Magnetococcus marinus MC-1: one gene and its partner. Each later gene encodes a partner of the first gene's protein in a complex. Links are inferred from orthologs where the notes say so. Each region holds a gene or a part of one and is shown on either strand. Other genes may lie near its edges. The genes, in order: trxA and trxB.

What was found.
Region 2: the proteins of trxA (region 1) and trxB are in contact, whole or in part, in a crystal structure (PDB 1F6M), measured with the Escherichia coli proteins. The link is inferred for Magnetococcus marinus MC-1 from one-to-one orthologs.

Annotation. Positions count from the first base shown.
Region 1 is NC_008576.1:4,591,777-4,598,129, forward strand. The notes cover bases 1,304-4,121. They hold trxA (thioredoxin), read right to left. Parts: upstream 2,970-4,121; coding sequence 2,637-2,969; downstream 1,304-2,636. Other genes in these bases: proC (pyrroline-5-carboxylate reductase), read right to left, coding at 1,304-1,697; MMC1_RS18795 (YggS family pyridoxal phosphate-dependent enzyme), read right to left, coding at 1,802-2,509; MMC1_RS18810 (glycosyltransferase family 4 protein), read left to right, coding at 3,636-4,121. Outside these bases: MMC1_RS18780 (DUF167 domain-containing protein), read right to left, coding at 1-144; MMC1_RS18785 (YggT family protein), read right to left, coding at 147-746; more of proC, read right to left, coding at 885-1,303; more of MMC1_RS18810, read left to right, coding at 4,122-4,700; topA (type I DNA topoisomerase), read right to left, coding at 4,839-6,353. UniProt on the Escherichia coli protein: Participates in various redox reactions through the reversible oxidation of its active center dithiol to a disulfide and catalyzes dithiol-disulfide exchange reactions.
Region 2 is NC_008576.1:488,247-494,646, forward strand. The notes cover bases 1,532-4,396. They hold trxB (thioredoxin-disulfide reductase), read right to left. Parts: upstream 3,504-4,396; coding sequence 2,559-3,503; downstream 1,532-2,558. Other genes in these bases: MMC1_RS02150 (glycosyltransferase family 4 protein), read right to left, coding at 1,532-2,428; cysS (cysteine--tRNA ligase), read left to right, coding at 3,737-4,396. Outside these bases: MMC1_RS02135 (diguanylate cyclase), read left to right, coding at 1-133; MMC1_RS19470 (STAS domain-containing protein), read right to left, coding at 134-499; MMC1_RS02145 (hypothetical protein), read right to left, coding at 634-1,113; more of MMC1_RS02150, read right to left, coding at 1,280-1,531; more of cysS, read left to right, coding at 4,397-5,182; 23S rRNA (guanosine(2251)-2'-O)-methyltransferase RlmB, read left to right, coding at 5,179-5,919; MMC1_RS02170 (site-2 protease family protein), read right to left, coding at 6,114-6,400.

The DNA of each region.
Region 1 (6,353 bases):
ATTGGCCGCCCCATCCACCGGTGGTGCATTAAGGGCAACTTTTAACTGCTCACCCTGCCAACCCATGACCCGCTCTTGAGCAGCCTTGGGTTGCACCCGAATGGTCAGGTGCAGGGTATCTCCCTGCCAGGATGGTTGTCCCATCTCTAGTAGATTCCCACCAAAGCACCCACCACCAACTGTAGCAGATTCAGCACAAAGGTGGTCAAGATTGCCGCGACAAAGGGAGAGATCTCTAATCCATAGAGGGTTGGCACAAACCGGCGCAAGGGACGTACCGCTGGCTCGGTGGCCTGGAACACAAAACGCGCCAGCGGATGCCGCAGATCCAGTTTAGAAGGCTGCCTTTGGCGAAAGCTGTGCCAAGAGTAGACGTTAATTCCCCCCCGCACCAACAGCAACACCATGTAGAATACCACCAGCAGGTAGATTAACTGAAGTAGCTGCGCCACAATGACCAACATCGCCCCCCCCACATTACCGGAAGAGAAGATGGCCTGCACCAAACTTTGCAGCATATTGATGCCAAAAAAGGCCACGATGGGGGAGAAGTCTATACCCGCTATGCTGGGAATCATCCGGCGCAACGGCCCCAACACAGGCTCAGTAACGCGTATGAGTAGCTGCACAATGGGGTTATAGGGATCAGGGTTGACCCAAGAGATCAGCACCCTAAACAGAATAATCCAGGAGTAGAGACCCAGAAAAAAGGTTAACAACTGCCCGATGGAACTCATGATACCCATGGGTGATTTTCCTTAATGGTTCATCTCTGAAAGAGCCTGCTGCCACCCAGCCTGCTCCGATTTTATGTTTGCCCAAGCCGCCCTGAGTACTCGGTTAAACGCACACCTCAACCCCCAAGGCTGCTACCCTCTAACGGGTTATTGACCCAATGCCTTGGATCGGTTCCAAGCGGCCTCTACCGCAGCCATTAGGGCACCTCGCACTCCTTGCCGCTCCAGCACGCCCAGACCCGCAATGGTGGTACCGCCGGGAGAAGTCACTCGATTTTTTAACACACCGGGGTGCTCACCACTCTCCCGTAGCAGGGTGGCGGAGCCCAACAGTGTCTGCACCGCCAGTTGATCGGCCAGAGCTCTGGGTAGACCACAGGCCACCCCCCCATCCGAGAGCGCCTCGGCGATTAAAAACAGATAGGCTGGCCCTGAGCCAGAGAGGGCGGTTACCCCATCCATGAGACTCTCTTGTTTGACCACCGCGACCTGGCCCACACTTTCCAGCAAGCGTTGTGCCTGGGCGAGTTGCTCTGCATCAACATGTCCATTGGGGCATAGTACGGTCATGCCTTGGCCCACCAGCGCCGGGGTATTGGGCATGGCCCGAATGATGGGTTGACCCGCTGGCAAGGCCGCCGCCATGGTGGTTAGATCCACCCCCGCCGCGATAGAGAGCACCACCGCAGTGGGGGCCAGCTGCGGGGCCACATCACGCAACACTTGAGCGACCAGATTGGGTTTTACCGCCACCACCACAAAAGCCGCCTCTGCCACGGCATCCGGATTATGGGCATGGCCCTGGATGGCAAATTGGCGGATTAAGGCCTCTCGCTGGGTGGCGTTGGGCTCTCCTACACGCAGCTTTGCGGCGGGATAGCCGACCTTGTGCAGACCAGCGATGATGGCACTGGCCATATTACCACCACCGAGAAAGGCGATTGGGGGCTGACTGGACATTCTTTTATCCTTACCTTGATTGCTTCGCATGTGGGCTATGAGCATAGCCGCTGTTCGCTTGGCTTTCCAGACTCAAACCGTGAGAGACCGATCTATGTGGGCGCTTAGGCTACGCGACGTTCCCCAAACAGGGCGCTGCCTACCCGTACCATGGTGGCCCCCTCTTCGATAGCCACGTGAAAATCGTGACTCATCCCCATGGAGAGGGTCTCCATGGCAACCCCTGGCAGACGCATTTGTTGCACATGGTTCGCCAGGGTGTAGAGCGCCCGAAAATAGGGACGCACCTGCTGGGGATCTTCCAGATAGGGGGGCACGGTCATTAAACCCTGAATGCGCACCCCTGGGATCTGGGCTATGTGACGCACCTGCTCTTCCAAGGCCTCGGCGGTCATCCCATTTTTTTGCGCCTCTCCACCCACATTGACCTGTAATAGGATGGGCATTTGGCGTTGCTCGGCCTGCATGCGTGCGCCGATGGCCTGGGCCAGGGTTAGGGTATCCACCGTTTGTACCATGTGGAACAGTTCACCGATGTATTTGATCTTATTTTTTTGCAGCGGGCCGATCATATGCCATTGGGGCTGCACCCCAGCGGGCATAGACACCGTGGGCTGTTTCTCCTTGGCCTCTTGCACGCGGTTTTCCCCAAACAGCAGCTGCCCGGCCTCGATTGCTTCGCTCACGGCGCTGCTGGACTGACGTTTGGAGACCGCCATAAGCTGCACCTCGTGGGGTGAACGACCCGCCCGTTGACAGGCTTGCACCATGTGTTCTTGAATGGTTTCCAGTCGCTGGGTGATGGTGTGCATGGTGTTGGACCCTCGGCTTGAGCGAAAGCGCGGCATGTGATCTGTGGTAACAGTGTAGAACCCTTGTGCCATTAAAAAAAGGCTGGTCAAAACGACCAGCCTTTTCTTGATCTTTTACAGACACCCATTAGCCAGCCAGAGCTTCGTCCACCCACTCATAGAGTTTGGATTTGGGCATGGCGCCAATTTTAGAAGCTTGAATCTGCCCCCCTTTAAAAATCATCAGGGTGGGGATACCGCGCACGCCAAAGCGACCGGGAACATTGGGGTTTTCATCAATGTTCAGCTTAACCACTTTCAGGCTGCCAACTTTATCCTGAGCCAGCTGGTCCAGAAAGGGGGCTACCTGTTTACAAGGGCCACACCATTCGGCCCAAAAATCCACCAACACAGGGGTCTCTGCTTGCAGGACATCTGTTTCAAATTGGCTATCGGTGGTTGAAGTGACATGTTCGCTCATGATCTGGTCTGCTCCTCTTGTGCATAATAAAGAAAACGGCGCGACCCCTTGGATGTATAAGATTGGGGCTACGGTATAACCCAAGGGTTGACACTGTTGTCCATGTTACCAGCTTAGGCTAGGCTAAGGCTGTTTATGTTCCAATTTCCTAAAATAAAGGCGCGGCGCTTAACCACCTAGCCTGCTGCAATCTCCCGCAAGATGGATACTGCCCTGCTACCGTAGGTTGCCAGCCTGCTGTTGTCAAGTTGCTCTCATTTGACCTTTGACAATCATGCGCCCAGTACCTATAGTTGCACATCCTAGATTTTGATGATTGCGCGGTTAGCTCAGCCGGATAGAGCGTTGGCCTCCGGAGCCAAAGGTCATAGGTTCGAATCCTATATCGCGCGCCATTTTTTCAAAGGCTTACGAATCTCTTCGTGGGCCTTTTTTGTTGCCAACCACCCAATAACGACCCAAAATCACAATCTCATCGCATGGACTGCATAACTTGCCCATACCCGCTGCCTGAATTTACCCATCTGACTTCTCCAACCCTGGCCAAGCGCACCAAATATCCACACTCCATTTACCAGACTTACACCGGCTTGACACATAAAGTTCATTTGCATTTCAATGGCTTACAAGCGTATTGTGTGAAAACTTTGTTGAAAGGGAGTTCACATGCGCATTCTAATCGTATCCGACGCTTGGTATCCCCAGCGTAATGGTGTTATCCGGGTTCTAGAGTCTCTCATCGAAGCGCTCGAAAAACGTGGTCATGTACTTGGCATGATCACCCCCAACCGCTTTACCACCATCCCCTGCCCCAGCTATTCGGAAATCCCCCTGGCCTTGTTCCCCTATCGCGGGGTCAAACGGCAGATCCAAGCCTTCGCCCCACAGGCGCTGCATATCGCCACCGAAGGCCCCCTGGGATCCGCCGCGCGGCGTTGGTGCTTAAACCATAAAGTGCCCTTTACCACCGCCTACCACACCAAATTTCCCGAATATATTCACGAACGCACCAAGCTGCCCCTAAACTGGCTCTATGCCGGCATTCGCCGTTTTCACAAACCAGCACACACCGTCATGGCCCCCTCGCCCTCGGTCTATCGTGAGCTAACCGCCCGCAACTTTCCCCATGTGCAACCCTGGGCCCACGGGGTTAATGTGGAGGTGTTTACCCCCCAACCCAAAGATTTCCTGCAACTGCCCCGCCCAATCCATATGTTTGTGGGGCGTATTGCGGTGGAAAAAAATATTCCCGCTTTTCTGGATCTGGAGCTGCCCGGCAGTAAGGTGGTGGTGGGACGGGGTCCCCAAAAAAACACCCTGCAAAAACACTACCCCCACGTCCATTTTTTCGATACCAATAACGATACCGAATTGGTCCAGCTCTTTAGCAGTGCCGATGTCTTTGTGTTCCCCAGCCTGACCGACACCTTTGGTTTGGTCATGCTCGAAGCCATGGCCTGTGGCGTGCCCGTGGCCGCCTATCCCGTTACAGGGCCTTTGGATGTCATGCAGTTGGATGGCCCCGGCGAAAACGCCATGGGCTGCCTCGATTTTGACCTTACCCTGGCCATTCAAAAGGCGCTGGGTAAATCTCCCGCAGCATGCCGGGCCTACGCCATGAACTTCTCCTGGGAGCGCGTCGCCGACCAGTTTCTGGCGTTTCTTGCCCCCATCGAAACACGGGATGCCCTACCCGCCCCCCTCACCGCTGAAGAGGTGGAAGGCTCTTAAGCCTTATACACGCCCTTGCGCTACCCCTTGACCCATACAGACGGAGGGATAAGGGATCTGAAAACAGACAAGCCGGAGCATAACGCCCCGGCTTGTCTGTTTTTTACACCTTAGGTCAGGCTAATCCCCACCATGCGGTTACTGCTTGGAGGTTTTTATGGGCGCCTCGACCACCTCTTTATAGTCACACCCCTCCGCCACGCAAATATGCTCGGTACCCCGGGTTTTGGTCACCTTTTTGGTCACAAAGGGAGCCTGACACTTGGGACAGGGGATCTCCAAAGGCTCATCCCACAACGCCTGCTTGCACTTGGGATAGTTGGAACAGGAGTAAAAGATCTTACCCCGTCTGGATTTCTTCTCCAAAAAAGTGCCCTGACCACAGCTCGGACAGGCCACACCCGTATCCCTGGGTTTATTCAGCGGCTGGTTATTTTTGCACTCCGGTGCACCAGAACACCCATAATATTTGCCGTAGCGCCCCTCTTTAATCAGCATGGGTTTGCCACACTTATCACAGGGAATGTCGGTAAGCTCCGGCTCTGGACGCGAGACCTCCTCCTCCTTATTGAGCGGCTCGGTATGCTTGCACTCTGGATAACCGGTACAGGCCTTAAACTTACCAAAGCGGCCCAGTTTGATGGAGAGCGGTGCGCCACATTTGGGACACGGCTCATCAATCTGCTCGGTGGTTACCTCCTCTTTAGAGGTGGTCTCATCCTTGAGCGTGATCTGCTGAATAAAGGGCTGCCAAAAATCCTCCATCAAAGGGACCCAACTCTTCTCCCCCCGGGAGACCGCATCCAACTGATCCTCCAGATTGGCGGTAAAGTTATAATCCACATAGGTAGAGAAGTGTTTGGTCAGGTAGCTGTTGACCACCATACCCACATCTTCGGGATAAAATTTGCGGGCATCCAGCTTGACATAACCCCGATCCTGTAGCGTGGACATGGTCGGCGCATAGGTGGAGGGTCGGCCAATACCGTAGCTCTCCAGCACTTTAACCAGGGTGGCTTCTGTATAACGCGGCGGCGGCTCGGTAAAGTGCTGACGGGCATCCAGCGACTTTTGCTCAAGCTGCTGTCCTACCTCCAGCGGCGGCAGAATGCTCTCATTATCATCATCGTCATCTTCGCGGTCTTGGGCCGATACCTCATCTTTGCCCTCCATATAGACCTTCATAAAGCCAGCAAAAGCCACAGAGGAGCCGGTGGCGCGAAAACGGTAGGCCGCGTTGGGGTCTTGACTATCCACCGACAAATTGGCCGCCACTTTATCTATTTTGGCTTGGGCCATTTGGCAGGCTACGGTGCGTTTCCAGATCAACTCATATAGACGAAATTGATCCTTCTCCAGGATCTCCCGCAGCATCTCTGGTGTGCGGATAACATCCGTGGGGCGAATCGCTTCGTGGGCCTCCTGGGCATTTTTGGCCGAGGATTTGTATTTGCGCGGTGACTTGGGCAGATACTCCTTGCCATAACGGATCTCAATCTGTTTGCGAATCGACTCAATGGCCTCATTGGCCAAGTTCACCGAATCGGTACGCATATAGCTAATAAGGCCTACCGTCTCTTTACCGCCATCCGCCGTCGGCACCTCCATACCTTCATAGAGGCGTTGGGCCACGGTCATGGTTTTTTTGGCCGA
Region 2 (6,400 bases), 4.1 Mb from region 1 along the record:
TAGCATAGGTGTCACCTGTTACGATGCCAGTTTGGTCAGCAAAGATGAAATGGTCAGGTTGGCCGACCGAGCGCTCTATATGGCCAAAGATGGGGGGCGCAATCAGGTTATCGGCTTAAAACCGGGCGGGTGATTACCATGCGTAACTGGCCAGCGGATTGATACCGTCATGGAGGTTGGAACCACCCCCCTGGTAGAGGGTTTCAATGGTCAGCAGTTGCGCAAAACCAGCAGCCTGCAACTGTTTGGCCAGCAGCGGCTTGCAGTTGATACAGCGTATATGGCCATCCCCCGTACCAATATGCTGAGCGAGCAATAAAAACATGCCCAAAGCACCACTATCCAAATGGGTGACCTGCAAACAGTCTATTATATAGTGCCAGTGGTTGGGATGATCTTTATAACTGGCCCGAAAAGATGGGTAGTGTCGGTTGGAAAAATCCCTCGGCAGGCAGATGGTAAGACGATCATTCTCAATGCGGGCTATACATTCGAGCATGAAAGGCCTCCCTAAAAAAAGGGTGGTTAAAGACAATAAGTATTTACAATATGTTGTATTCAAAATTTGAATGCAAGGAAATAGATCAAGGAGTCTGTATATTAGTTATTAATTAACATATTTTATTTGTTTTATTAGCCGCCATAGAGATTGGGTTTGAGGCGAATGGGTTTGGTGGGGGGTAATTTTTCATCATGTACGGTTAGGTTTAGCTTTGCCAGCATGGGGTCATTGACGCAGCGTTTACCCCAGCGCAGCACGGTCTCTTCATCCAGAAAATTATGGGCGATGGCATAATCAAGGATCTGTCCTAAGATGTGTAGTCGATCCAAGTCCAGTATTTCTGGTGTAATTTCTTTTAATGTTGGCACGCTGGCTTGCACGGGGGGGGGTGGCTGTCTGGGGGGTTCGGGTTGGGGGGTGGTGAGCAGGTGCTGGGCAACGCGGATTGCGCCTCTGCCGGAGGGTGCATCTTCACGGGCGGAGGCTTTTTTTTGATCTTTAAGCTGCTTGGTTGCCTGCATCAGCTTTTTACGGGCACGCTCTTCCTGTTTAAGCCGTTTGGCGGCGGACAGTAGTTTCTCTTTGGCCCCTTTTTTCTTTTTTTTTGCCATGCCTTTACTCCCTATCCCCATCGCGCTGCGACGCTTTTTTTGAGAGGCGCTTTGTCATAAGAATGTCACACTGATTATCAAGCCAATGGCGGGTAGAGGCAATCAAATTTACGAGCAAAGGAACGATTCCGAGCCTGCTTGAGATCGGGGTGCTAAGGTGTCGGCATTAAGGCCGCTGTGAGTCATTAAAAATCGCTTCGTAAAGGGCCATTTCGCGAGCGGCAATAACCGGCAAAGAGACCTCTTGCAGGGCATAGTGGCGGGCTTGTTGGCCTAAGCTTTGGCGCTGTGCTTGGTTAGGGAGTAGCTGTTGTAGGGCGTGGCGGATGCTGGCAGAGTCGGTTTGGCAGAGCCAGCCATTGTTGCCATGCATCACCACATCACGATTGCCCGGTGCGTCCGAGGCCAGTACTGGCGCACCGCAAGCCATGGCCTCTAAGAGTGCTTTGGGGTGGCCCTCTTGCAAAGAGGGCAGCACGAACAGGTCGCACTGTTGATAAAAATCCACCAAAGCGCGATGGGGTAGGGCACCATGAAAGGTAACGGAGAGAGCCTGTTGGGCGACAAACTGCTGCAAGGTTTCTAACTGTTCCCCTTGACCAATAAGATCCAAATGGAGCTTGGGCAGACCGATCATTGCCTGGAGCAGCGCCAGAATATTTTTCTCAGGGTGTAGACGCCCCACCAGCAGCAAGCGCTGGGTTGTGGCATTCTGTTGGACACGGGGCGCGGGTTGAAAGAGGTCGCAATCCACATAGTTGGGTTGCACAAAGATTTTTTGCGGGTCAATCCCATAGCGCTGTTGCAGCAGGCTATGCATATGGGGGGTGGTGACCACCGCCCGATGAGCGCCATGGAAGGCTCGGTGTTCGCGACTAAAGGCTCGGACTCTGGCCAGGGAGGCCGCACCATGGTGCAGTGCGGCAAATTCGCTGAGCAAATAGCCGCAGCGGGTTATGGATTTTTGCTTAAAGTGATTGGCCAGCGACAAACCAAGCAGGGCGCTGCTCAATTGATTGCTTTTAAAGAGAACATGGCCCCGTTGCCACCCCCGCCAAGGCATTTTAAGCCAGCGCTGATAGTGCCAAGGGCGTAATCCCCAGCGGTTACAGAGAATATGCATACCCGGCACCTGTGGGCGAAAATCCAGCTCATGGCGGTTGCCGTCGGAGAGTAGGGTAATAGAACGCAAATGGGGTTGCATGGCGCGGTAAAGGGCCAACTCACGCTCCAGCATGCCCTTTTGTGCCCAGCTTTGCAGGGGTACCCTTTCTGAGAGCAGCAACACCAGATCAATCTGACGGCAGGTGAGCATAAGCGTGGCCATGGGGGGTAAAAGGGCTAAAAGTCTCCCTGTTATACCGGTAATGGTTGGGGAGGCGCAAACAGAAAGGCCGGGATCTTGACGATCCCGGCCTTAACATGATCCGTGGGGGGCGGGCGACTTAGGCGTGGGCCGCCAACCAGCGCTCCGCTTCAATGGCGGCCATACAACCGGTGCCTGCGGCGGTGATGGCTTGGCGGAAGACGGTATCTTGTACATCCCCAGCGGCAAACACCCCTTCAATATTCATGGCGGTAGAGCCGGGTTTGGTAACCAGATAGCCATTGGCATCTTTATCCAACTGGTCGCCAAAGATTTCGGTATTGGGGCGGTGGCCAATGGCAATAAAACAGCCCGTAACGGTCAGTTCAGAAAGCGCACCGGTCTTCACATTTTTAATGCGTACGCCGGTTAGGCCGCCCTTGTTGGGATCGCCCAACATTTCGTCGGGCACGCTATCCCAAACGGGGATGATGTTCTCTTTGGCAAACATGTGATCTTGCATGATCTTTTCGGCGCGCAGTGCATCGCGACGGTGGATCAAGTAGACCTTGTTGCAAATGTTGGAAAGATAGAGCGCCTCTTCCACCGCCGTATCCCCACCACCAACCACACAGACATCTTGGTTTTTAAAGAAAAAGCCATCACAGGTGGCACAGGCAGAAACACCAAAACCGTTGAGCTTTTTCTCCGATTCCATACCCAACCAACGGGCTGAAGCACCGGTAGAGATAATCAGCGCGTCACAGGTGTAAACATCGCCACTGTCACAGTTCAGGGTAAAGGGGCGCTTGCTCAGGTCAGCGTGCATAACTGTGTCAAAAATCACCTCGGTATTAAAGCGCTCCGCTTGGGCCTGCATACGCTGCATGAGCTCAGGCCCCTGGATGCCATCCGCAAAGCCGGGATAGTTATCCACATCGGTGGTGATGGTGAGCTGCCCACCGGGTTGTAACCCCTGAATCACAACAGGGCTAAGATTGGCGCGAGCTGCGTAGATGGCCGCCGTAAAACCAGCGGGACCAGAGCCGAGAATGATCAGTTTGTGGTGCTTGGCTTCAGACATGGATTTCTGCTCCAAATAAGACATCAGCTGTTTATTTTAAGGGTTTAATGCAAAAATAACCCGTGGTTGACGTACTAGGTTAATTTTGTTTGGCCCAGCGGACCAAAAACAGTGTCCGGATGTTGTATGGTGTGAATATAACCACATCCTTATCCAATAGCAAATAAAGGATGATTGGGGTATAATCCCTGCTCCTTTATAACAACATGATAAACAAGGAAAACAGTGTGGGTATCACCATTTACAACACCCTTGGACGCAAAAAAGAACCATTTGTTCCCATGATTCCCGGAAAAGTGGGCATGTATGTGTGCGGCGTAACCGTCTATGACTACAGCCACATTGGTCATGCACGGGTGATGGTGGTATTTGATGTAATCGCCCGGCATCTGCGGGTAACGGGCTTTGACCTTACCTATGTGCGCAATTTTACCGACATTGACGATAAAATTATTAAGCGGGCCAATGAACGGGGCGAATCAATCCAAACCCTTACCCAACGCTATATCGACGCCTTTCACCAAGATATGGCGGCGCTTGGGGTGCAACCGGCGGATATTGAACCAAAAGCCACCGAGCATCTGCCCGAGATGATGCAAATGATCGGTACTTTGATGGATAAAGGGGTGGCTTACGCCAGTGGCGGCGATGTCTATTATGCGGTGGAGCGCTTTGCCAACTATGGGCAACTCTCTGGCAAGGTGCTGGATGAGCAAGAGGCTGGTGCACGGGTCGAGGTAGACAGCAATAAACAGAACCCCATGGATTTTGTCTTATGGAAAGGGGCTAAGCCGGAAGAGCCGCAGTGGGACTCCCCTTGGGGTGCGGGCCGTCCCGGTTGGCACATTGAGTGTTCGGCCATGGGTACCAAATATCTGGGTGCATCGTTTGATATTCATGGCGGCGGGCGGGATCTGATCTTTCCCCACCATGAAAATGAGATTGCCCAAACCGAAGGGTGTACCGGCCAACATGCGGTGAACTACTGGATCCACAATGGCTTTGTCAATGTGGTCAATGAAGAGGGGGAGTCTGAAAAGATGTCCAAGTCATTGGGCAACTTTCACACCATACGGGATCTGTTGGCCCTCTATCCGGGTGAGGTGCTGCGCTTTTTTATTTTAAACAGTCACTACCGCAGCCCACTGGATTTTAGTTTCTCACTGCTAGAGGCGGCCAAGGCGGGTCTGGACCGTATTTATACCGCCCTGCGCAGTGCCCAAGCGCTGCTGGGCAAGCTGCCCGGTACACCCATTGGAGAGCCCGCCGATGTGCCCGCCGGTGCCCCCCAAGATTTGGTGGAAAACTACCTCAAAGCGATGGATGACGATTTTAATACCCCACAAGCCATCGCTTTTCTGTTTGAGGCCGCCAAAATGCTGAATACCGCCATCAGCGAACAGAAAGATCCCGCTGTCATTGCCACGTGGGCCCGTTTGATCCGGGGTTTGGGGCATCATTTGGGCTTAGCGGGTCAAGATCCCGAGCTCTGGTTCCGCAGCGGCATAGGGGCAGAACAAGGTCTGCAAGCCGAGGCGATCGAGGCGCTCATTGCAGAGCGTAGCGCGGCACGGGCTGCCAAAAATTGGGCAGAGTCCGACCGTATTCGCGACACCCTCGCCCAACAGGGTATCGTGCTGGAAGATGGCCAACACGGGACACAATGGAGCCGTAAATGAGCGACGAGACAAAGATCCATGGGGTCAACCCGGTGCAGGCGTTGCTGGAGAGTGGGCGTCCCGTCTCGTCGCTGTGGGTGCTTAAAGGGCGGCACGGCAAGCGGGTTGAGGAGATGATTGAGGGCTTTCGTGCGCGGGGTGTGCCGATTCAATTTTGTGAGCGCACCGCCATGGATCGCATGGCCGACGGGGGGGCACATCAAGGGGTTATTGCCCGGTGTGCCCCCCGCGAGGCGATGAGTTGGGATGATCTGCTGGATGTGGTGGAGAAGGCCAAACAGCCGCTGTTGGTGATTCTGGACGGGGTGGAAGATCCCCATAATCTTGGGGCGATTATGCGCAGTGCCGAGGCCTTTGGGGCTTTGGCGGTTATTTTACCCAAAGACCGCACAGCACCTTTAAATGCGGGGGCGATTAAAGCCTCGGCAGGGGCGGCGGAGCGGCTCGATCTGATTCGAGTCACCAATCTGGCCCGCGCCATTGAGCAGTTGCAGCAGCGCAATGTGTGGGTGATCGGACTGGCGGGTGAGGCGGGGGCACCCCTTATTGGTACGCTGGATTGCAAAGGGCCTTTGGCGTTGGTGATGGGCAATGAGGGCAGCGGTCTACGCCGCCTGACCCGGGAGCGCTGCGACCAACTGGCCGCTATCCCCATGGGGGGTGGTGTGGGTTCGCTCAATGTCTCGGTCGCCACCGGGGTGGCCCTCTACGAGGTGCTTAGACAGCGTGCAGGCTAGGTAAAAGCCGCAAGGTTTGCTTAACAAGGCGTTAGCCCGGACAACAGGAATCGCATGCGTTGGGTGTTGCGTATCATGAGAGTTCCAACTTTCAATAGCTTTCATGAAAAATCTAGGCTAGGCCAAAACCACCGCCGTCATTGCTGCCATGGTTTACGGGATTATCCTACCATTTTCTAGCACCGGTGTGAGGATCATGCCCCCCATTCACGCACCAAGACCACCAGCGCTGAGCGGAGCACACGTCCAACAAGGCTTTGAGCTTGCCCGCTAATCTGTACATGACCCACCAGCTTGATGGGGGGAGGAAGACCTTCGAGGTGTATGATAATCCGGAAAAAACCACCTTGGGGCACCAAATTTTGACCCGATACCCGCACCGGAATTTCACCGCCATAGAGAGTCGCCAAGGCTGGGTCTGTCAGCACCTTAACGGGATTGCGATCCATGGTGTGAATGGTGCCCACCATGCTAGCCTGAT